Regions from separate parts of the Paenibacillus sp. FSL R7-269 genome, predicted to be linked through region 2. Evidence: riboswitches for the same ligand, from Rfam matches in the RefSeq annotation. Region 2 holds a riboswitch; the other holds the start of a gene.
The links. Region 2 has a riboswitch for glycine ahead of C162_RS04535 (amino acid permease). Riboswitches for the same ligand answer to the same signal wherever they lie in the genome.
Positions count from the first base shown of each region.

Region 1 (11,831 bases), on a different contig from region 2:
ATTGGAGCGATTCTGGAGAGAATCGTTTGAAGTGAACTGAATAATTCAGTGTTATTAGGAGGAGCCTGTCACGCAGGCTTCTCCTTGTCGTTTTACGTGTTTTTTAGGATAAAAGGAGTGAAAATCGCAAGCTCGGCTGACCGGGTTCAATACGCGTTCCTCGCTCATTATCGGCGCAGGCATGATCTCCAGAGGCGAAGTCGCCCTGATTATAGCCGCCACCGGTCTTGCGAGCGGACTGCTGCTGCCGCAGTGTTTTACCAGCGTGATTATTGCTGTAATGGTAACCACACTCGCCACGCCGCCGCTGCTCAAGGGAATGTTCCGGTGACTATTTTTTAAAGAAAATAAGACAATCTCTAAATTTGTGGACCGTGATAATCTTATATAATGGGTTGTACTCCAAAAATGATTAGAGGGGAATGAGTCCTATCCGGTCTAAAACTACAACACTGGCAGCGGGCACAGTTCTGTCGCTTAGCCTGCTGCTGGGATGTAGCAGCCAAAATACATCCGCCACCGGTACTCCGGCGGCAGAACCGGCTTCGTCTGCCTTAGTGTCTGCTTCTGCGTCGCCATCTGCAACTCCTACTGCACAGACTATTTCATCTGCACCAACTGCTTCCGTAGTCGCCTCGGAAACTGCTTCCGCAGCGACCCCGGTAACTACAGCCGGCCTCACCAGCCAGTTCCCGCCGGAGGGTCTAGCCGGATCGGTCATTATCGATTCCGTGAATGCCGAAGGGACGGTTCGGGCGAGAACCTCAGCCGGACCAGGCGAACTGCTGATGATCGCAAGCGGCCCCGAGGAGCGGGGACATCTGAATGTGTCCAGCAATGACGGCCTCGAAGGGGAGCAGACCTATCAGGCTGATTACTCTATCGTGTACCAGACGGGGGACCAGGATGAGGTATTGCTGGAGCTGCCTGCTTTCTTGTTCGTGCAGCCGACCGACCGCGTGCTGAAATTTGCCGTGGTCTCCTTTGCGAAGGCAGAAGTCTATCTGCTTGCGCCCCAATACAAGTCAGGGCACGGACTGGTTGCTTATGCTTTTGCTAGGGAGAAGGAAAGCGGAAAAGTGTTTCCGTTATCCTTCAAGCTGGGAGAAATTGTGCATGATACGCTGGTGTACTCTGAGCTGCCGCCGTTCCCGGCCAACCAGAACGAACAGTTAGTGGTGTACTTGCCAGTAGGGGCCGGAGGCGACCCGGAACCGGGACCGCAGAGGTATGAGATGGACCTCGCTAAGCGGCAATTTGTCGCACAGTAGAACGAAGTAGAGTAAAGCCTTCCTTTTAGCCGGAATTTTCTTTCAGGTAACCAAAGGGAGGTTTTTTAGTATAGTAAGATACTGAAAATCAAAGGGAGTGATTCGGGAGGCTGGCGGAAGGATTCCGGATAGGCGGATGAAAGGGATAAATCTCTCAGATGATGCTGAAAGTGGGCGGATGGGTGGAATGAAAGGGATAAATCCCTCAGATGCGGGCAGAAGTGGGCGGATGAGTGGAAGGAGAGGGATAAATCCCTCAGATGTGGCCGAAAGCGGGCGGGTGAGTGGAATGAAAGGGATAAATCCCTCAGATGTGGCCGGAAGTGGGCGGATGGGTGGAATGAAAGGGATAAATCCCTCAGATGTGACCGGAAGTGGGCGGATGAGTGGAATGAGAGGGATAAATCCCTCAGATGCGGGCAGAAGTGGGCTGAAGGAGCCAATGAGGAGCATTAGTGCCACTGAATTCGTAGATAGTTGGCTAAATGGCTGAATGAGGAGCATTAGTGCCCCTGAATTCGTAGATAGTTGGCTAAATGACTGAATGAGGAGCACTAGTGCACCTGAAATCCTCAAATGTGAGTAAAACCAGTAAATGAAGTGCACTAATGCACCTGAAATCGCCAAATGCGCGCCAATCCAGCAAATAAGGTACACCTCTGCACCCTGAGCACCTCATTCACCCTACCCCCGGCTACCTTAAGCTCCCCCAGCACCCGCCGGAACCCGCCGCAAGTGAGCGGCGGACTGCCACACTACCACACCCGCCGCACTCCTCAGTTCCCCGTACTCTCATACCGGGACAACCCGTACCGGAAGACCCCGTAAGCCGCAGCCGCGCTTCCAATTGCCGCGACAGGGGCGAGCAGCCACCAGCCGGACCAGCCGCTTTTGCCGAAGATATAGGTTGCCGGGTAGAAGCTGATGAACGCATAGGGCAGCACCGTCGAAATGAAGATGCGGATCGCCTGCGGAAACAGGGTAATCGGGTATTTGGCCAGATCGGACAGATTATGCACCATCAGCGGAAACGCATTCCCGGCATTGCGAATCCAGAAGGCCGCTGAATTGCCCATGAGATTAATGGATACCCGGATAATGACCGCAGTGACGAACAGCAGGATAAGAATGGCGGCCTTGCCCGCAGTCCAGTGGATAGGGCTGTGCATGAGCGACTGCCAGATGATCACCCCGCCGATGAGCAAATTGCCGAGTCCGTTAATCCCAATCCCCGTGCAGAACACCTGAAGAACCACCGGCACCGGCCACAGCAGATAACGGTCCAGCTCCCCTGTGTTGACCAGCCTGCCCAGCCTCCAACTGCCCTCGAAGAAAAGCGAACCCGCTCCCTCCGTAAGGAAGATCATGGCGTACATGAAGGTGACCTCCCAGAACTGCCAGCCTTGAATATCCGGAATCCGGTCATAGATCACCCACAGGAACACAAATCCCAGAACCTGCGTCAAGGCCGCCGAGCACATTAGGATGTAAAAGTCTTTATTATACTCCAGAATCGCCTTAAGCTGCTGCACATATAGCCTTCTATAGAGATAGAGCATTTGCGATATTTTCATTCTGCGTCCTCCTTCAGCCTTAGCCTCCATGAATGGTCACCTGGCGGACCGCCCAGTTCCACATGGCTTTGCCCGCCATCCAGAGCGTTGCCCCCCAAAAGAGCTGAATCCCGATCAGCCTTAGGCTCTCCCACGTATCTGCCTGCTGCAGGAAGATCATCGTCGGCGTATGAATGATGGCCTGGAAGGGCAGCAGCAGCGCCAGCTTTTCCAGCCAGTCCGGGAAGAAGGCCAGCGGTACCAGTGCGCCTGACAGCAGGTTGGTAAGCGCAATCCGCGTCCAGACTATCCCCAGTGACCCCGTCGACCAGAAGCATAACAGGGCCGCCAGATAGACCACGCCGAATTTGACCACAACCGCGCAGAGCAGACTAACCGCAAACAGCAGATAGACGATAAGCGAGTGGGGGAAGGTCACTCCGGTAAGGAAGGTGGCGAAGACGATCAGCAGAACCGTGCTTATCGCCCCTTCCAGCAGACTCGTACCCAGGGTCTCAGCGAATCGGGCCGTCTGAAAATCAATCGGCTTCAGCAGGTCCATGGCGACGCTGCCGTCCAGGATTTTGCCGGAGATGGAGGTCTCGGAATACCAGGATAAGACGGAATTGGCCAGGAAGGTCACCAGCAGATAGGTCTTCATCTGATCCCAGGAGTAGCCGCCCACCGCCTCGCGCCCGCCATAGATTCCCTGCCAGAGGAAGAAGATTGCGACCAGATTAATTGAGTTTGCTAGTATATTAATGATGTAGGAGTTCCGGTAGGCCATCACATTCTGCAAGGAGCGGTTGGCAATGCTTCTGTATTTGTTAAGCCGGGCTGCTGTCATCATGGTGCGTCTGCCCCCTTGCATCCCGGTGCTCGTTCAGGTCCAAATGGCCGTCATAGACAGCCTTAATGACCTGCTCAATATGGGTATCCTCCATGCGGAAATCGAGTACCTCCCCATGCTTCATCACCCGGCTGACCACTTCACTGGCGGTATACTCATACCGGTCAAAAGTGACGGAGAACTCCTGGCTGCTCTGCTGTTCCAGCTTCAGCCCGGGGCTCTGCTCCAGCAGCTCGTGCAATTCCGGCATAGGGGAGCGTACCTGGAAGAAGATCACACGGTTTTTGGCAAAACGGGCCTTGACCTCGCTCAGCGTACCGTCATAAATAATCGCGCCGTGATCGATAATGACCAGCCGCTTGCACAGGTCTTCAATGTCGCCCAAATCATGGGTCGTCAGCATCACGGTCGTCTGCTGCTCCTGGTTGATCTGCTTGATGAACCCGCGGATCTTCTCCTTCACGGATACATCAAGGCCAATCGTCGGCTCATCGAGATACAGAATCGGCGGGTTATGCAGCAGGGCAGCGGCCAGATCGGCACGCATGCGCTGACCCAGCGAGAGCTTCCGCGCGGAGAGGTGGATGAATTCGCTCATCCCTAGCATTTCGGTGAACAAGTCCATGTTCTTCCTGTAGAGGACATCCGGAATCTGATAGATATCCTTCAGCAGCGAAAAGGACTCGGCAATCGGAATATCCCACCACAGCTGGGTACGCTGCCCAAAGACTGCGCCGATCTGGGCGGCGTTTTCCATTCTTTTGCGGTACGGATTGATCCCGTTCACCGAGATACTCCCGGAGGAAGGCATCAGAATGCCGGTCAGCATCTTGATAGTGGTCGATTTACCGGCACCGTTCGGTCCTACGTAGGCCACCGTCTCCCCGGCTTCAATGCTCAGATTCAGCGGCTTGACCGCCACCTTCTCGATATGCCGGGGCAGGAACAGATGCTTCACCGCTCCCTTTAGGCCGGGCTCCTTCACCGCCTGCATAAAGGACTTACTCAGTCCTCTGGCTTCAATCATACTCAAGCTTAACCCTCCTGTTCATTGATTTGAAAGCGTTACCGCAGATGCATGCGGAGAAAATATCTGAATCCTCAGCGATCGAAAGACGTAAGAGTAAATATATCACTGAGCCGATGTCGAAAACTATCAGATTAGGTCGATTTTGCAAAAAAAAAATCGGCAACCCCGGATAGACTACACCAACCGGGATTTGCCGCTCCGCTTTAGGAGAGTCTGAACGGCGAACCCTACCAGCAGGGGAAACGCCAGCTGAACCTCAAGTCTCCAGTCTACAGCATACAGGTCTACGAGGTTAATCTGCTTCAATAATACATAGGTCACGTTGTATAAGAGGAATGAACAGCTGAAGGTGAGTAGAGGGATCAGATGCAGTGTCCTTTTATTCTGCAGCAGCCGGTATCCCGCAAGGGTTAAGAGTGTATAGCTGGCCATGATGAAGAGGGCATAATTACTGCCGAAGCGCAGGAAGGATACCATGGCGGTAGCCAGATTGAGGGCAGTCGATAGATAGCCGATGCGAAGCATGTCGAACCTCCTGGAATTATGTAGAAATATGAGATGAACAGATTTCTACATTTTACAGCGCTAACGCGGGGATTTACAGATCCAATACTGAATGTTCATTATTCCGTAATTGTATGTTATAATGCTTTCTTTTAAAATTGATGATATAGGAATTGGTAAATATGGAGGGATCGTTTGTGAGAGTCTTTAATCAATCAAGAGCATGGAGTATGCCTGGGGATTTAGAAGCTAGCGAACTTGAAGCCTTCCGGCCCCTGGAGGCAGCTAAGGCCCAAGTCCAGGGAGGGATGTCCGTGGCGGCGGGGGCTTCCGAAGAATCCAGGGAGCACATCTACCATAGAGCTATGATTTCTTCGATCCGCAGTGAAATGAACAAATTAAGCCAGCTGCTCTCGATTCCATATGTGGTATTCCTGACAGACAAGGCGGGGATCATTCTGGAGCTGGTCTATTCCTCTTCGGAGACGCAGGCGGAGATGGAGCAGGCGGAGCTGCGTCCGGGGGTCAGCTTAAGCAGGCAGCAGGCGGGAATGAATGCCGTATCGCTGGCGATGGAGATGAACTGCATCGGGGTGGTGCGGGGAACGGAGCATACGGATCAGACCTTCCGCGACTGGAACTGTGTATGCGCTCCGCTGCAGGATGATGATAGCGTTTACGGGTATGTTGATATTTCTTTTAATAGAGGAGAGCCTATTGAATTCGCCGTTCCCTTCGTGCAGCAGATTGCCGAGAATATCATGGAGAAGTGGATGGAGAAGAACCCGGAGATGCAGCAGTATCGGCTTGAGGCCATGCTTCTGGAATATAAACTGACTGCGCGGGAGCAAGAGGTAGCGAGGCTATGGCTGATGGAGAAGAGCGCGCTGCACATCGGGAGCGATCTGGGGATCAGTGAAGGCACGGTGCGCAATATGTTGAAGAGCATCTATAGTAAAATGCGGGTGAATGACCGCTTCCAGTTCGTGAAGCGCCTTACGCCTTAGCCGGGAGATCCGCTTCCGGGTACATACAAGACAGCCGGGCAGCGATACGAATGTATCCCTGACCCGGCTGTTTGATTTAGAAGCCTAGCTTCTCTGGCAGAAGGTTAACCGCAGGAGCAGTTAAGTACAGGCTTACGCGCGGCCTGCGTCTCATCGAGGCGGCTGATTTCAGTCGTATGCGGTGCGTTAATCACTATCTCCGGCGTTTCCTCAGCTTCCTTAACGATTCGGATCATCGTCTCAATGAAGCCGTCGAGCGTCTCCTTGCTCTCGGTCTCGGTCGGCTCAATCATCATACATTCCTCTACCGTCAGCGGGAAGTAGACGGTTGGCGGATGATAGCCGAAGTCAAGCAGCCGTTTGGCTACATCGAGGGTACGGACGCCGTATTGCTTAAGGTTCTTGCCGGACATGACGAATTCATGCTTGCAGATGCCCGGGAAGGGAATCTCGAAGTAAGGAGCCAGCCGGTGCATCATATAGTTGGCGTTCAGCACGGCGTTCTCGGACACCTCACGCAAGCCGTCAGGACCGTAGGTGCGGATATACGCATAAGCACGGACGAGAATCCCGAAGTTGCCGTAAAAGGCTTTGACGCGGCCGATTGATTCCGGCCCGCCGCAGTCCAGCGTGAAGCTGCCGTCTTCGTTCTGGGCCACAGTAGGCTGCGGCAGGAACGGGATCAGCTTCGCCTTTACACCGACTGGTCCGGCTCCCGGACCTCCGCCGCCATGCGGCGTACTCATCGTCTTGTGCAGATTGAGATGCACCACATCGAAGCCCATATCGCCCGGGCGGGTGATGCCCATAATCGCGTTGGAGTTCGCTCCGTCATAATAGAGCAGGCCACCCGCTTCATGGACAATCGCGGCGATCTCGACGATCTGCGTCTCGAAGAGTCCGAGGGTACTCGGGTTCGTGAGCATCAGCGCGGCGGTGTCGCTGCCGACAGCGGCCTTCAGTGCTTCGAGGTCCACCATTCCCTTGTCATTGGAGGGGATGGTCACGGTGTCGAGACCGGCTGCGGCGGCACTGGCCGGGTTGGTGCCGTGCGAGGAATCGGGCACGATCACTTTGGAGCGGACTTCGCCGCGGCTCTCATGGTAGGCGCGGATCATCATCAGGCCGGTCCACTCGCCGTGGGCGCCGGCAGCGGGCTGCAGGGATACGGCATCCATGCCGGTCAGGGCGGCGAGATCCTTTTGCAGCGTGTACATCAGTTCAAGCGCACCCTGGATGCTCTCTTCCGGCTGATACGGATGGATCTTGGAGAGTCCCGGGAAGCGGGCGACATCCTCGTTGATCTTGGGGTTGTATTTCATCGTGCAGGAGCCGAGCGGATAGAAGCCGTTGTCAACTCCGAAGTTGCGGCGGGACAGGGCGGTATAGTGGCGGATCACATCCACCTCGGATACCTCCGGCAGTACGACCGGCTCACTGCGCAGCAGCCCTTCAGGAATGAGTGAGCCAAGGCCCTCGTCCTGCGGCACATCACACAGAGGCAGGGAGTAGGCAGAGCGGCCTGGACGGCTTAATTCAAAAATCAGACTTTGTTCCGGTTTCATACACAGCCCTCCAGTGCGCTTGCGAATTCGTCAATTTCGGTCTTGCTTCGTTTCTCCGTTACGGCAACCAGCATATGTCCGGCCAGCTCGGGATAATCCCGGCTTAAGTCATAACCGCCCAGATAGCCTTCCTTCAGCAGCTTGGAGTTAACCGCACTCACACTGCTGCCCTCCGGGAGCTTCAGGACGAATTCATTGAAGAACGGGGCAGTGAAGACGCGCTCTGCGCCAGTGATTTCAGCCAGCCGCCCAACGGCATAGTGGCTCTTGCGGATGTTCAACTCACCAACCTCGCGCATGCCCTCCTTGCCCATCACGGACAAGTAGACGGAAGCGCACAGCGCCAAGAGCGCCTGATTGGAGCAGATATTCGAGGTCGCCTTCTCCCGGCGGATATGCTGTTCGCGGGCTTGCAGCGTCAGCACGAAGCCGCGCTTGCCATTCCGGTCAACCGTCTGGCCGACGATCCGGCCCGGCATCCGGCGCATGAGCGGCTCGGCAACGGCGAAGAATCCGCAGGTCGGACCGCCGAGCGAAGCGGCAATTCCCAGCGGCTGCGCGTCACCGACAACGATATCTGCGCCAAGCCGTCCGGGAGACTCCAATACGCCAAGTGCAATGGGATTCGCGCTGACGACAAGCAGTCCCTTAACCGCATGGATCAGCGGTTCGATCCCGCGCAGATCCTCAATCCCGCCGAAGAAGTTGGGGGACTGAACCAGAACGGCAGCGGTATCGCTGTCGATGGCTTCGGCCAGCTTGGCAAGATCCGTTACCCCGTCAGCATAGTCAATCTCTACAATTTGCAGACCCCAGGCGTTGGCGGAGGTACGCAGCACCTGACGCGCTTCCGGGTGAACTGTACGGGAGACAATCAGTTTCTTGCGTTTGGTGGCGCCTGCGGCCAACACAGCCGCTTCGGAGAAGGCGGTTGCGCCGTCATACATACTGGCATTGGCAACCTTCATGCCGGTCAGCTCACAGATATAGGATTGGAATTCAAAGATCGCCTGAAGCTCCCCCTGGCTGATCTCCGGCTGGTAAGGAGTGTAGGCAGTATAGAATTCCGAACGGGAAATCACATGGTTGATGACGACCGGAACGTGGTGGTCGTACAATCCGGCGCCCAGGAAGCTGGTGTGGGTATCGAAGTCGGCATTCTTGTCAGCCAGGCCCTTCATATGGCGAAGCAGTGCGTATTCGTCCAAGGCGCCGGACATCGGCAGGGTTCCCTGGTAACGGACAGACTGCGGAATATCGGCGAACAGCTCATCGATGGATTGTATGCCTACGGTCTCCATCATTTCTGCGCGGTCTTGCTCAGTCATTGGCAGATAGCGGTGCTTCATTGCGGCTTCACTCCTTGGCTTCTTTTGTAGAATGGGGCTTTGATGACGGCAGCCTTGAGCTGCTTGCCGCGAATCTCCACGTACACCTCTGTGCCGATCTCCGTATAGGCAGCGTCCAGCAGGGCGAGTCCGAGATTCCGCTTCAGGGTCGGGGACTGGGTGCCAGTCGTTACTTCACCGATCTTCACTCCGTCCGCGTACACAGGGTAGTGGGAACGGGGAATGCCGCGGTCGATCATCTCCAGGCCCACAAGACGCCGGGGCAGACCGGCTTCCTTCTGCTTCAGCAGGGCATCGCGGCCGATGAAATCGCCGGCGTCCAGCTTCACGAAGAACTGGACACCGGCTTCAAGCGGCGTAATCTCCGCCGACAGCTCCTGGCCGTACAGCGGCAGCTTGGCTTCGAAGCGGAGCGTATCGCGTGCGCCGAGTCCGGCAGGCGTCAGGCCATGCGGAGCGCCAGCGTCCAGCAGGCCGTTCCAGAGTGCTGCTGCTGTATCTGCGGGAGCATACAGCTCGAAGCCGTCCTCACCGGTATATCCGGTACGGGAGAGCAGGACGGTGACGCCGCAGACTTCAGCGTGTTCGAGGAAGTGGAACTGCTTAAGCTCTGTTAGAGACACCTGCGTGACCTTGGCCAGAATCGTCTCTGCCAGCGGACCCTGCAACGCGAGCAGCAGCGTCTCATCCGAGATATTCTTCAGACTGACGCCGCTGAATTCAGCGGTAAGATGCTCCTGCAGCCACTGGAAGTCCTTGTCGATATTGGACGCATTGACGACAAGCATGTAACGCTCCACGCCCAGCCGGTATACCAGCAGATCGTCCACCACTCCGCCGCTTGGGTAGAGCATCAGGGTGTACTGCGCTGCGCCGTCTTCCAGGCGGGTGACATCATTCGTGGTCATTCTCTGGAGGAAGGCTTCTGCACCGCTCCCGGTAACCATGAATTCCCCCATGTGGGAGACATCGAACAGTCCGGCCCGTTCACGGACGGCTTCATGCTCCTTCACGATGCCGGTGAACTGCACCGGCAGCTCCCAGCCGCCGAAATCAATACATCTGGACTCCGCATAAGCGGCATAGAGGTCATAAAAAGGCGTTCTTCTCAAAGACTCCATCTTGTCACTCCCTTGGTCTGATTACATACGAAAAAGGACAGGCGAAAGCCATTATGCACGCATGCATAAATGGACTTCCGCTCTGTCCTTGGTACCTGAGAGTTACCCTGCAATGAAGCGCAGGTTTCCCCGTTGGTGATCCGTGAAGCCTGCGGCGCAGGCACCCGGATGCTCTCCAGAGATGCGTCCGGCAAAGGTCCTTTTGCCTGAGAGATTCACCCATCCCGGGCTTACTCCTTCGGCGCTGTCTTCCTGTGAGACAGTCTCTCCCTATGCCATCATTCGCAAACCATATGTTTTTCTACTGACTCCATTAAACCGGGTAACCCTCTGCCCTGTCAATCAAAAAACGTCAAAAAGTTGACAAATTTAATTTTACTGTCAGTTATATTGACATTAGGCAAGCCGATAACTTAGGCTATAACTAAATTTAGAACTCCAATTACGGAAAAGAGGCGGCTTGGACATGAGTGAAGTGCTTGACAACCTGCTATACAGCGAAGAGCATGAGTGGGCGCAGCAGGGCGAGGGACGCGTAGTACGTGTAGGGATTACGGATCATGCGCAGCATCTGCTGGGCGATATCGTGTTTGTAGAATTTCCGGAAGTAGGCGCGGCGATCTCCGCAGGCGACAGCGTGGGCAGTATCGAATCCGTGAAGACCGTATCGGAGCTATATTCACCCGTATCAGGCAAGGTGACCAAGATCAACGATGCGCTGGAGGCCAGCCCGGAGCTGATCAACGATCACCCTTACGGGGACGGCTGGATTTTTGAGCTGGAGCTTGATGCAGAGTTCGGAGAGGCAGTAACCGGCCTGCTGGATGCGGCTGCGTACAAGGAACTGGTTGGGGAATAAAAGGTAGCTTATTTGCGGAAGCGGATGTTAATACGGCAGACCTCTCTTTATAACATTAGATGTTACTAATGTGAGAGGTCTGTCTTTTTGCGTCTGTATCTTACTCCTTCTCCTGAAGCTGGCGCAGCACAATCAGTTCAACCCGGCGGTTCCGCTGCTTTCCCTCAGTGGTTGTATTATCGTAAGCAGGCCGGGTATCGGCATAACCTGCGTACTGGAAGGTATCAGGGCTCAGCCCCTCTTTGTCCAGAAAAAAGCGCAGGACGGACAGCGCCCGGGCGCCCGATAACTCCCAGTTGTCTTTGTACACTGATCCTGGTGTCACGGGAACATTGTCGGTGTGGCCTTCGATGCTGATGGTAGCGCCGATACCGCGGAATAGGCCGGAGAGCTGGCGCAGTGCAGGGAAGGCAGGGGATTTCAACTCAGCCTTTCCCGCATCGAACAGGAACCGGTCACTCAGCGTGATGGCAATGCCCTGCGGCTTATCAGCAACAAAAATCTGTTCCCCAAGGTTATTCTCCTCCACATACTCCGTGATGACGCCCATAAGAGCAGCCAGCTTCGCTTCCTGTTCCCGAAAAGCAAGCTCGCGCGCTGACGGCTGGTGCCCCGCCCCATCTCCTGTTTGCCCGGTTCCATTCAGCCCGTCCGCATCCGCAGAGTCTGTGGCTGAAGGAGCGCCAGTGTCTCCACCGTCTTCATTATGACCCTTCGAAACG
Region 1 is NZ_ASPS01000023.1:60,849-72,679, forward strand. Features, by position in the region: partial or broken gene C162_RS35370 (cation:proton antiporter domain-containing protein) at 131-331, shown strand; gene C162_RS35950 (hypothetical protein) at 423-1,271, shown strand; gene C162_RS12295 (ABC transporter permease) at 2,048-2,845, opposite strand; gene C162_RS12300 (ABC transporter permease) at 2,865-3,674, opposite strand; gene C162_RS12305 (ABC transporter ATP-binding protein) at 3,652-4,701, opposite strand; gene C162_RS12310 (hypothetical protein) at 4,879-5,229, opposite strand; gene C162_RS12315 (helix-turn-helix domain-containing protein) at 5,439-6,215, shown strand; gene gcvPB (aminomethyl-transferring glycine dehydrogenase subunit GcvPB) at 6,320-7,780, opposite strand; gene gcvPA (aminomethyl-transferring glycine dehydrogenase subunit GcvPA) at 7,777-9,129, opposite strand; gene gcvT (glycine cleavage system aminomethyltransferase GcvT) at 9,126-10,250, opposite strand; glycine riboswitch at 10,331-10,431, opposite strand; glycine riboswitch at 10,435-10,532, opposite strand; gene gcvH (glycine cleavage system protein GcvH) at 10,717-11,109, shown strand; gene C162_RS12340 (flagellar motor protein MotB) at 11,210-11,831, opposite strand, start outside.
Region 1: it holds a riboswitch for glycine, as region 2 does, so the genes downstream of both, gcvT (glycine cleavage system aminomethyltransferase GcvT) here and C162_RS04535 (amino acid permease) in region 2, are expected to answer to the same signal.

Region 2 (11,831 bases):
GGACGGCTGCCGTCCTTCCCCTTAGCTTAAAATATAAGAATTTGTATGTTCCACACGACAACTTATCCTTATATTTCTCGCTGACACGATACCGTCCTTAAAAGGACGGCATAGTCGTTTCCACTTGTTTGTTTAGGATTGTTTGGCCTTCCAGGCATCATATTGCTTCTGAACCTCGGCTCGGATATCCTCAATACCGTTTGCCTTCAGCTTATTATTGTATTCCGTCAGCACCTTGTCTACTCCCAGGCTGCCCGTTTCCAGCAGCGGGCGGAATTCCTTGATAATATTGCTGACCACAGAGACCTGTGTTTTGACAGCGTCGGTATTGAAGTTGAAGCCGAAGGACTTCACCTTATGGGCACTCTCGTTATAAGCCTTGAACTTCTCCCATTTATCGGCACTTTCGCCTTCCCACAGATAGGTTATGGTCTGGTTGCCGAACATCCATTCAATTCCCGGTGCCCAGCCGGTATCGGCACGGGTAGCAATGCCGTCAGGCAGCTTGATGAAGTTGTCCTTGCCTTCTACCTTGACATACTGCCGGCCCTCTACGCCGAAGTCAATCAGATTGACCAGAACGGGGTCGGTATGCAGCAGGTTCAGCAGCATCATCGTCCGCTCGGGATCAATCGAGGTGCGTCCGATGGCCATCATGGAGTTGCTGACGCTGGCTGTGCTGATCTCGGGTTCATTCCCCTTCAGCTTCACCAGCTCAATGCCGGTGGCGATGGAATCTTCCTTGTCGGAGTCCGGCTTGTCAGAACCGAATTTCATCCAAGTCTTGCCGGCCTTGAAAGCGTCTTCAGTACTGGTCTTAGTCGTTGCCGCATCCTTATTAATGTAGCCCTTGCTGAACCAGTCGCCATAGAGCTTCATCCGGTAGATCGCGGTGTCGGACTCCATCGAGCTGATCACCATCTTATCGGTCTTGGTATCCAGGACGATTCCGGCAGGAGCGCCTGCCACCAGCTCATAACGGAAGTTCTCCTTCATGCTCTCTTTGGTCTTGTCGAAGTAGCCCAGGGTATCCGATCCGCTGCCGGATAGCCAGATAGGCGCGATGGCCGGTTCCTTCTCCTTGATCGTCTGCAGCCATGGCTCCAGGTCCTCCAGCGTCTCAATTGAGTTCACATCGAAGCCGTATTTATCTACCAGATCCTTGCGGAACATAATGGTATGGCTCTCGCCGATTTCCTTATTGGTAGGAATCGCATAGATTTTGCCGTCAACCGTTCCGCCGTCAAGGAAGCGGGGATCAAGGGTGTCCTTGATGCCTTGTCCATATTTGGCTAACAGATCATCCAGCGGGAGAAATGCGCCTTTGGCTACGTTATTGGCGAAATCCGCCCAGTTCGGAGCAAAGGTCAAATCGACCTGTTCACCGGATTGATAGGCTAGTGCCATCTTCTCGGCCCAGGAGGACCAAGGGAGTCCCTGGAAGTCAATCTCGGCGTTGATTTTTTCTTTGAGATACTTGTTGATCTCGTCCACAACCGCCTTGGTATCATTTTGCGGGAAATTCCCGACCGTGTAAACTTTCAGCTTCCGGAACGTTGAGGTGTCAGGATTAGTGCTGCCTTCCGTGCCTGCTGTTGTAGCTGCTGCTGTCGATTCTGCCTTGGAAGGTGCGGATGCACCTGAATTGCCCCCGCCGCATCCGGTAATGCCCAGTATCACGGCGGTTAGGGCAGCAAGCACCGCGCCCGAGCTTCTGGTTGTTCTCATTTGTATGAACCTCCTCAATGATAATTAGATCATATATTCTAACCGGCATTTACGCCAGAGCTAGACCAATTAACCTTTGATCGCACCAATCGTGAGGCCTTTGGTGAAGTACTTCTGGAAGAACGGATAGATGAACAGAATCGGACCAATCGACAGCACAACCATGGCCATCCGCAGACTTTCGGTCGGAACGGATTCCTGTACCATCAGGGCGACACCGGTGCCGGCAAGCTGGGTTTTGAAGAATTCGGCTTGGCGGATCATCTGAATCATGACGTACTGCAGCGAGAACTTATTGGTGTCATTAATGAATAGCATGGAGTTGAACCAGTCATTCCAGTACATCAGCGTAGTGAACAGTCCGATGGTCGCCAGCACAGGCAGGGAGATCGGCAGCACCAGCTGGAAGAAGATCCGCCACTCCGAGGCCCCGTCGAGCTTGCCGGATTCAATCATCTCCTCCGGAATCGTCTGCTGGAAGAAGGTGCGGGTGATGAAGATATAGAAGGCATTGGACAGGCCGGGCAGAATCAGCGCAACCAGCGAGTCCTTCAGATCGAGATAGTTCACATATAGCAGATAGAAGGGGACAAGCCCTCCCGAGAACAGCATGGTGATCAGCAGGTAGAAGTTGAATGTCTTTTTAAAAGGAAAATCCTTCCGGTAGAGCGGATACGCATACAGCGCAATCAGCAGCACGGCCAGAACAGTTCCGATAAGGGTAACGGTCAGGCTGACACCATAAGCCTTAACCAGTGTCTCCGAATGCTTGAACAAATATTGGTACGCGGACGCGTCGATATGATCGGGCCAGAACTTGTAACCCTGCAGCGTCAAGGCCTTCTCGTTGGTTAAGGAGATAGCGACAATGAGCAGGATCGGCAGGATACACGCCAGGCTGAAGGCGATGAAGAATACATTCAGAATAATCTGGGCGGTAGTAGAGCCTTTGGTATAAGGGTTGCTTCGGGATGCAGTAGTCATTAGAATCCTCCGTTTCTAGAAAAGCGCCGTATCGCGGTTCAGCTTACGGGCCAGAGCGTTCGCGCCGATGACCAGGAAGAAGCCGACGACAGATTGATAGAAGTTCGCCGCAGAGGACATCCCCAGGTCATTGAGCTGGATCAGGCCCCGGTAGACATAGGTGTCGATGACGTCCGTAGTCGAGCGCAGCGCACCGGAGTCCAGGGTCACATGGTAGAACAGCCCGAAGTCAGAGCGGAAGATACCGCCCATGTTAAGAATCGTGAGAATCACCATGATCGGCGTAAGCAGCGGCAGGGTAATCTTGGTAATCTGCTGCCATTTGCTGGCCCCGTCCATCACCGCAGCTTCGTACAACTCTTCGCTGATGCCGGTGATGGCTGCAAGGTAGATGACACTGCCGATCCCGATGGAGTGCCACATTTTGGTGATCCACAGAATGTAAGGCCATGCGTTAGGATGCATATAAGCGTTCACCGAGGAGTAGCCGAACATCGGCAGAATATGCTTGACCAGGAAGCCGTACTCCGGGTGCAGGAAGGCATAGACGATGAAGCTGACCACGACCATGGACAGGAAGTTCGGCATAATCATCACGGTCTGGAAGAACTTCGAGGCCAGCTTGTTACGCACCTCATTGATCGCAATCGCCAGCGAGACGGAGAGAATAAGGCCTGAGATAATGAAGACCACATTGTAACCCACGGTGTTGATGGTCACCCGCAGGGCGTCAGAGGTGGCGAAGAGGAACCGGAAGTTATCCAGCCCGGCCCAGGGACTGCCCATAATGCCATCAATGTAGTTGATGTTCTTGAAGGCAATGAATAATCCGAACATCGGAATATAGCAGTTGATGAAAAAGATAATCGACGTGGGCAGCAGCATCAACAGCAGCACCCGGTATCGCACGATATTGTGCAGCAGACGGCCGAAACGGCCCTGGGGCGGTGGCGCTAGCTTGGTGTTCATAGCTTGTGGTGCAGGATTTGCCATAAGTTCTAACCTCACTCTACTTGTTCTGGATGAATTTATTATAGTAGAGCGGATGAACGGAATTCTTTCTTGTAAATGACTCTGTTTATTCAAAAATGACTTTTATGCAGAGACGCTATTTCTGTACTTATGTCACAAACTAGCAGCCGGGAAGCGTTATTCTTGTATATTCTTCAAAAGCAAAGGAGAAAAGCTATGTACACGATCAGCTTAAATACGATGAAGAAAGCAATTATAGCAACAGCAGTAACCGCTGTACTCGGAGGGACAGTTGTCGGCGGGGGATACTCTTTACCCGTAGCGGCGGCAGCCGATGTTAACAAGGATAATAAGGCGGGCAGCGTGTTCGCGGCCAGCGATAACGCCACTCTGAAGGCGATTGTTCAGAAAAAGCTTGCTGCCGCCCCGAATCAGGCCGTGACCCAGGAGGGGGTAACCCTGACACTAACCGATCTGACCTATGACAGTAATCAATTTATCGCAGGCATCCGGCAGGACGGAGGGACGGTGGACAAGAACGGTTCTTTCCTAGACCAGACCAGGAATGTGGACGTGTTAATCAATGGGAAAAAGCTGTTGTACGATACTTCCATCAGTACAAATCCGGAGGATACGGACACAGCCTTGATCTATCTGAATAAGGGCGCGATGAAGCAGCAAATCCCGGATAAATTCGACCTTACGCTGAAGACTTACGCCAACGGGGTGAAGGAGCCGTTTGTTTTTAAAGTTCAAGTGAACAAGCTGGGGACCCTCTTAAGCTTGAAGCCGGGCGTCTCCAAGAAGAACAGCACATTCAGCTACACAGTGACATCCTTCCAGATGACCCCGTTAACAATGTCTCTGCAGGTGAGCTTCAAGGGCGCAGTTCCGGCGGCGGCCAAGTCCAAGGTGAGCCCGGAGAGAATGTTATATGACCTTGTGGATGAGAAAGGGAATGTGAGCTCGCCGTGGGGCAAGCCGTTTGAGAAGGTTAAGACAAGCGGTACTGAGGAGCAGAACTACGGTGCTTTTCCGGCCGTCCCGAAGACCATTAGTGTTAAGCCGTTTACGTATGCCAAGGATGCCAGCGGGAAAATGTTCAAGGACAAACAGGGCCAATGGGCTAAAACCTATTATAAAGATCTGGAAACCAAAATTACGGTTAAATAACAAGCGATGTAACTAATGTTATTGACAGAAGTCTGGGCTATGAATAGAATTGACAAATATTTAGATGAAGTCCGCTTCAAATAATTAAATATTCGCAAGCTATGAAGGCTATGGATCACACTATAGCTGGAGCAGCTTCTGGAGAGACTGCGGGAGACCGCAGCGCCGAAGGGTTCACAATCTCAGGCAAAAGGACAGAAGAGTACCGGATTTCTATTTCCCTGGCTGATTCCCTTCAGCGTGGGCAGATAGCTTATTTGGAACCTCTTATGAACCGGGAGATTGGATGATATCCAGTCTCCTTTTTGCGTATTTTCAGCATTGTATACATTAAGGGGGAAACAGGTATGGCACAGACAGAATTAAAAAGAGAGCTTGCAAACCGGCACGTCCAGCTTATCGCCATCGGAGGTACGATTGGCACAGGTTTATTCCTGGGATCGGGCAAGGCAATTCAGCAGGCCGGGCCCTCCATCATGCTTACGTATCTGATCGTGGGAATCGCCGTGTTTTTTGTGATGCGTGCGCTGGGGGAACTGCTGCTCTCGAAGGCGGGGTATCAATCTTTTACAGACATTGCTGAGGATTACTTGGGGCCGCGCGCGGCATTCATTACAGGCTGGACCTACTGGTTCTGCTGGATTATGACGGCGATGGCCGATGTGATTGCAGTGGGCGTCTATGTGCAGTACTGGTTCGATATTCCGCAGTGGGTACCGGCCGTGATCTGCCTGATCATTCTGCTCGGACTCAATCTGCTAACGGTCAAAAGCTTCGGGGAACTCGAATTCTGGTTTGCTCTGATCAAGGTAGTTACGATTCTGGCTCTGATCGGCCTGGGGATTGTCCTGCTGGTGACCCAGTTCAAGACGGATGCAGGCTCAGTGTCGGTCCGCAATCTCTGGGAGCACGGGGGCGTATTCCCGAACGGGGTGAAGGGCTTCCTGTTCTCCTTCCAGATGGTGGTATTCGCTTATGTCGGCGTGGAGCTGGTGGGGGTATCGGCAGCGGAGACGGCGAATCCTGAGAAAAACATCCCGTCCGCGATCAACAAAATTCCGCTGCGGATTCTGTTCTTCTATGTAGGCGCGCTCTTCGTGCTGCTGTGCATTAATCCCTGGACCCAGCTTAGCGCGTCTGAAAGTCCGTTCGTGCGCACCTTCAGTCTGGTCGGGATTCCGATTGCTGCGGGAATTATCAATTTCGTGGTCTTAACCTCGGCGGCCTCCGCCTGCAACAGCGGGATGTTCTCGACCAGCCGGATTCTCTACAATCTGAGCAGAAGGAATCAGGCCTCCCCTCAGCTCGGCAAGCTGAACCGGAATCATGTGCCTGCGAATTCCCTGTTTATTTCTACTATAGTAATCTCTGCCGGAGCGCTGCTCAGCAAGCTTATTCCGGGTCAGGCCTTCGGCATCGTGACTACAATCAGCGCCATTTGCTTCATCTGGGTCTGGGGCGTTGTGCTGGTCTGCCATATCAAGTATAAAAGGAACCGCCCGGATTTACATGCCGCTTCCAAATTCAAAGCGCCGTTCACCCCGGTGATTAACTATGCTGTCCTGACGCTGTTCGCCGCCATTCTAGTGATCATGCTCTTTGCCGACGAGACCCGTCCGGCGCTGCTGTTTACTCCGCTCTGGTTCATTCTGCTGTTCGTTCTGTACTCCATCAGAAGCCGTAAGGAGAAAAACGAACAGGAAATCAGTATAATCAATACATAAACTGATTTCAGGATGAAGAGGGTGCAGCCGCCGCATGAACAAGACAGACCGCATGTTAGCCATCGTACTGGAGCTGCAGCGCAAAGGGGTCGTACGGGCAGAGGATCTGGCGTCTGTCTTCGAGACTAGTGTAAGAACCATCTACCGCGATATCCAGGCGCTTAGTGAAGCCGGAGTGCCGGTGGTAGGAGCTACAGGTCAGGGATATTCACTGGTAAAGGGGTATTTCCTGCCCCCGGTCAGCTTCACAGCGGAGGAGGCTGTGACTCTGCTGATCGGGACGGATTTCGTGGAGCAGCGGTTCGATACGGAGTATGGTAACCGGGCATCCGCAGCAGGCAGGAAGATTGAAGCGATTCTGCCGGGTGATGTCAAGGAGAATGCTGCCCGGCTCCGCCAGAGCATCCTGCTGCTGAGTACCAGTAAAGATAAGCTGCAAGGACAGGAGAAGGAGTACATGGAGCAGATCCGCCGCGCGATTCTGGATCAGCGGAAGATCAGCTTCGGGTATACGAAGGGCAGACAGGAAGCTGACGGAAGTCACCGGAGTATCCGAACCGCCTCGCCGTATGGACTTGTCCTGAACAGAGGCGCCTGGACCCTGGTCGCCTGGTGCTGGCTGCGGCAGGAAATCCGTCATTTCCGGTTATCCAGAATGAGCGGGCTTACCGTTCTGGATGACCGGTTCGAAGTGCCTGCGGATTTCGATCTGCACGAGTATCAGCCGGAGGATGACCGCCATGTACGCGTGTGTATTTTGGTGCATCCCGAGATAGCTGACAAGGCGGCTGAATCGAATAACTTTTATCTGGAGGCCGTGGAGGACCGGGCAGACGGCAGGCATATGACCTTCCGCGTACGCCAGCCCGGGGACCTGCTGCAATGGGTGCTTGGCTGGGGAGCGGGGGCGGTTGTCCTGGAGCCGGAAGCCTTGCGGAAGCTTGTGCGGGAGGAAACGGCGAGAATGCTGGAACGCTACTGACATAACGTTGTCAGGAGCGGTTGTGTATATTCAGGTCAGACCTTAAGAATAAAGGAGTTGCCTGAATACTATGAATATGAATACGAAGATTACGGAAGCCTTACAGCAATTTGAAAAGACTGCGAATCACTATCTTATGGAATTAGATACCTTCAGTATGGAGCAGCTGCTGCGGCAGCCTGCCGAAGGAGAGTGGTCTCTCGGGCAGATGGTTCAGCACTTAATACAATCGGCGCTGTACATGCAGCTTCGTAATATCGATCAGTGTCTGGCCGGGGACGGGCAAGCGGCGGGGAAGGAAGCAGAGATGACTCCGGATGGTAAAGCGGTTTTTGCCGGGGGCAGCTTCCCGCCTGTACGCGTTCATGTTCCGCCGTCACCGCAGTATACGCCGGTGCAGCCGGAGAGCAAGGAGCAGCTGATCCAAGGCCTGAACACAGTGATTGAGCGGATGCGCGAGACCCTTCCGAAGCTTGCGCAGGCACCTGAGCACAGCACCGCCCCTCATCCCCGGTTCGGCCCCTTGTCTGGGGCAGAATGGTATCTGCTGATTGAGATGCACTACCGCCATCACTTGCTGCAGCTGAACCGGTTGAAGGATTTCATAGGATCAAGTGTTGCGCAATAGAAGAACGCCAATAAGCCGAAGCCTGTCAGTTGTAACTGAGGGCTCCGGCTATTTTGCTACACTGATCACGTCGAGGGTTCACGTGCCCAATGTGATCGAAAAACCGACCACAATGGTCAATTTTTAATTATTCATTTTTGAATAAAGGAGGTTTGTCGCAACATGTCGAACTTAACTCTTGATTTCGCTGTACCCTGAAGCTAACTGAATAAAAGGAGATCCGCACCTATGAAAAACATCGTACGCTCCCTTGAAGATATAATAAATCTCGCGCCCGTTCTGAAAGCTGCTTTTCCATACGATATCTCGATTGCCGTCTGTGATACCGAGAAGTTTCTCGCCTATTACCCCGGGGATTCCATTGATCTGGGGATTCGCGCCGGGCAGATTATTCACGCGGACGAACCTCTGTATCACGCACTGAAAAATGATGAATACTCAAGGGCCAATGTTCCCAAAGAGTATTATGGATACGAATTTGTGGGTACGGTCCTTCCGGTACATGGAGAGGATGAACGTGTCTGCGGGGCGGTCTGCATTCAGGTGCGCAGACAGACCGAGCTGCGGGAAATTGCTGACCGGCTTCTCTCAGAAGCTGCTGGTCCAGTCAGAGACCACTGCTGCAAGTGTCCACAAAAGCGATGAAGTGCTGGCCGTTCTGAGGAAGGTCGCCGACCAGACGCATCTGCTTGGAATTAATGCGGCTATTGAGGCCGCCCATGCCGGAGAGAAGGGCCGGGGCTTCGACATTGTCGCCAGAGAAATCCGCAAGTTCTCACAGGAGACCGAGCAATCCGCGCAGCGGATACGGGACACCCTGCGGGAGATCCAGACAGCGATGAAGGGAATCGGCCAATCCATCGGTCAGATTGCCTCAGTGGGGCAAGAGCAGGCAGCTTCAACGCAAGAGATGTCCAGCTTCATTGAGGAGATCCGGGCGATGTCTGAGCAGTTGAACCAGTTCGCGCAGAAGCTGTGAGGGCAAGTGTGGAAGCTCCCTGCATAGTCCCGCGAATCTTACAGATGTGCGATCAGTGTGGCTGCCAGCGCCAGGAAGGCCGGGAGGCCTTGCATCAGCAGGATGGATCTCTTAGAGGTGAGTCCGCCGTAGATGGCCGCAACCGCCACACAGATCAGGAAGAACAATTGCAGCTGGTAACCGAAGTCTGCGCTCGGATGCAGCAGGCCCCAGACTAGACCGGCTGCCAGGAAGCCGTTATACAAGCCCTGGTTGGCAGCAAGCGACTTCGTCTCCCGGGAGAAGGCAGGGGTCAATCCGAACGCCTTCTGTGCTCTCGGGGTGGTCCACAGGAACATCTCCAGTACTAGTATGTACACATGCTCTAGTGCTACTAAGGCAACAAGAATTAAACTTACAGTCATCATAACGAGTCCCTCTTTTCAAGTAATGTGAATCAAATCAATTCTTTATTTAAATTGTGCAAAATATAATTTTACGAACTTAAATATACCGGACTTTTTGCTATTTGTCAATTTACTACAAATCGTAAAATTGTAATGTAGAGGGGGCAAGAAGAATGATACATATAAGAACGCTAACCCCGTCTGATGCCGAAGCCTACCGGGCGCTTCGTTTGCAGTCGCTGCAGCAGCACCCGGAAGCTTTCCTTAGCTCCTATGAATCGGAAGTGAAATTGTCCACTGAGACGACCCGGATCAAGCTGGACCCCTCGGACGGGCATTTCACTCTAGGTGCTTTCTTGAACGGGGAGCAGAGGCTGGCGGGAATGGCCACCTTGTTCCGGGAGAGCAGGCTCAAGATTCAACACAAAGCTCATGTCTATGCAGTATATGTAGATCCGGATGCCCGTAAACATGGCACGGGCCGTGCGCTGATGCTGGAGCTGATTGCACGGGCGAAGGCCGCGCCGGGACTGGAGTTGCTTACACTGACGGTAACGTCCAATAACGTTCCGGCCACAAGACTCTACGAATCTCTGGGATTCGTCCGCTATGGCACAGAGCCGAAGGCGATGAAGCTTGGCAGCGAGTATCTGGATGAGGATCTGATGGTGCTGATGCTGTAAAATACAGCAAAAGCCCCTCCCGCCTTTTCGGCAGAAGGGGCAGAGATGAAGGGGCGGTTGCTTACTTCGCAGACTTTCCGCTCAGGATGGCCTTCACCTGGCTGACCATTGCCGCTGCGTCAGCACTGGTGACACCGTCCTGCGGACGGAAGCTTCCGTCTTGATCCAGCTTCACGATCTTGAGGGCAAGCGCGGTCTGAATAGCTCCCGAGTTCAGGATATTGATCTTGTCATTATCCTTGATCTCCACCGGGATCAGCTTGATCATCGGCAGTTGGCCGCTGGTCTGGAGTGTGTTAATGAGCAGATAGGTGAACGATTCGCGGGTCACGCTCATATTCGGGTCAATCTTGATCTGCAGGTTCGCTTCCCCGGCGGCATCCTTGATGTACTGGACGGCTTCGGTTGCGGTAATCGTCCCGCTCACTGCACCGGGTGCCGGATGTGCCTTCAGATAAGAGAGTGCATTGCTGATGGCTACTGCCGCTTCTGCACGGGTGATCTCCTGCTTCGGGTTAAGCTTGCCGCTGCCATCCAGCTTCAGGACACCGTAATTCAGCGCACGCTGCAGGGCACCGGAGTATTCAACCTTCACCTGATCCTGATCGGCATACTCCGTCACTACTGGCTTAATCATCGGCAGGCGGTTCGTGTTCTCCATCGCATCAATGAGCTGGTAGGTAAACTCTTCGCGGGTCAGCTTCTCACCAGGCTTCAGATCCGCAGGCAGGTCCAAGCCGTGCACACCGGCAATAATCAGCGCCTGTGCATACCAGGCGGAGTCACTCGCGTTCTTGAAATAGTCGGTGGCATGCGGCTCCTTCACGAACCGGATCGTATCCAGATTGAGATCAAGCGCACCCACGATCATCTGCACCCCCTGGGCTGCTGTGATGCTGAGGTTCGGGCCGAACAGATCCGCGCTGATGCCTTTAATCAGGCCGCTGTTCTGAAGCGCGATAATCTTGTCTTTATCCTGCACGTTATGGATATCCTTGAAGGCTGCGGCCGAGGCGAATTGTTGTCCTGTGAAGCTGAGCGCCAGAGCGGCTGCTGCGGATAGTGTGATCATCTTGAATGTCTTCTTCATGTCCAGTCACCTCGTAGTGTAGTTTGTGGTTTATTTGTGATCATAGACGGCGGCATAGTCAAAAAGGTTCCAGCAAAAATAAAATAATCAAAACCATAAAAAAAGCACTGGCCGCATCGGGCTAGTGCCGTTTTCTCATACAAATCTCCTGCCATCTCATAAGCCATCCATACTGCTCATCACAGAATTCTTTCGTTACAGACTGTAGCCCCTGGCAGCGGACAATTCGGGATATAATCTGATAATGCCTTACCGCAATGAAGTCAAAAATCGCGTAGATCTCAATGTCACTCAGGGTTCGCACCTTAGAATACCCGGTATAGAAGCGTTCAAATAAACGCTGGGTAGCATCATACATGGAGTCGTGATATTGATTAAAATGAGTAGCGTCTGACATGTATGCCACGTCCATGCCGGGATAGTCTCCGGAGGCATCATCAAAATCCATAAAGACATACTGCCCATGGCGGTTCCTAATCATGTTGCCTGTATGAAGGTCGCC
Region 2 is NZ_ASPS01000011.1:108,523-120,353, forward strand. Features, by position in the region: gene C162_RS04515 (ABC transporter substrate-binding protein) at 133-1,728, opposite strand; gene C162_RS04520 (carbohydrate ABC transporter permease) at 1,798-2,712, opposite strand; gene C162_RS04525 (ABC transporter permease) at 2,728-3,705, opposite strand; gene C162_RS04530 (DUF5643 domain-containing protein) at 3,901-4,857, shown strand; glycine riboswitch at 4,986-5,065, shown strand; gene C162_RS04535 (amino acid permease) at 5,205-6,581, shown strand; gene C162_RS04540 (helix-turn-helix transcriptional regulator) at 6,616-7,563, shown strand; gene C162_RS04545 (DinB family protein) at 7,640-8,191, shown strand; gene C162_RS36840 (hypothetical protein) at 8,420-8,836, shown strand; gene C162_RS34960 (methyl-accepting chemotaxis protein) at 8,838-9,170, shown strand; gene C162_RS04555 (DUF1304 domain-containing protein) at 9,209-9,577, opposite strand; gene C162_RS04560 (GNAT family N-acetyltransferase) at 9,730-10,239, shown strand; gene C162_RS36590 (S-layer homology domain-containing protein) at 10,301-11,329, opposite strand; gene C162_RS04570 (phosphotransferase enzyme family protein) at 11,451-11,831, opposite strand, start outside.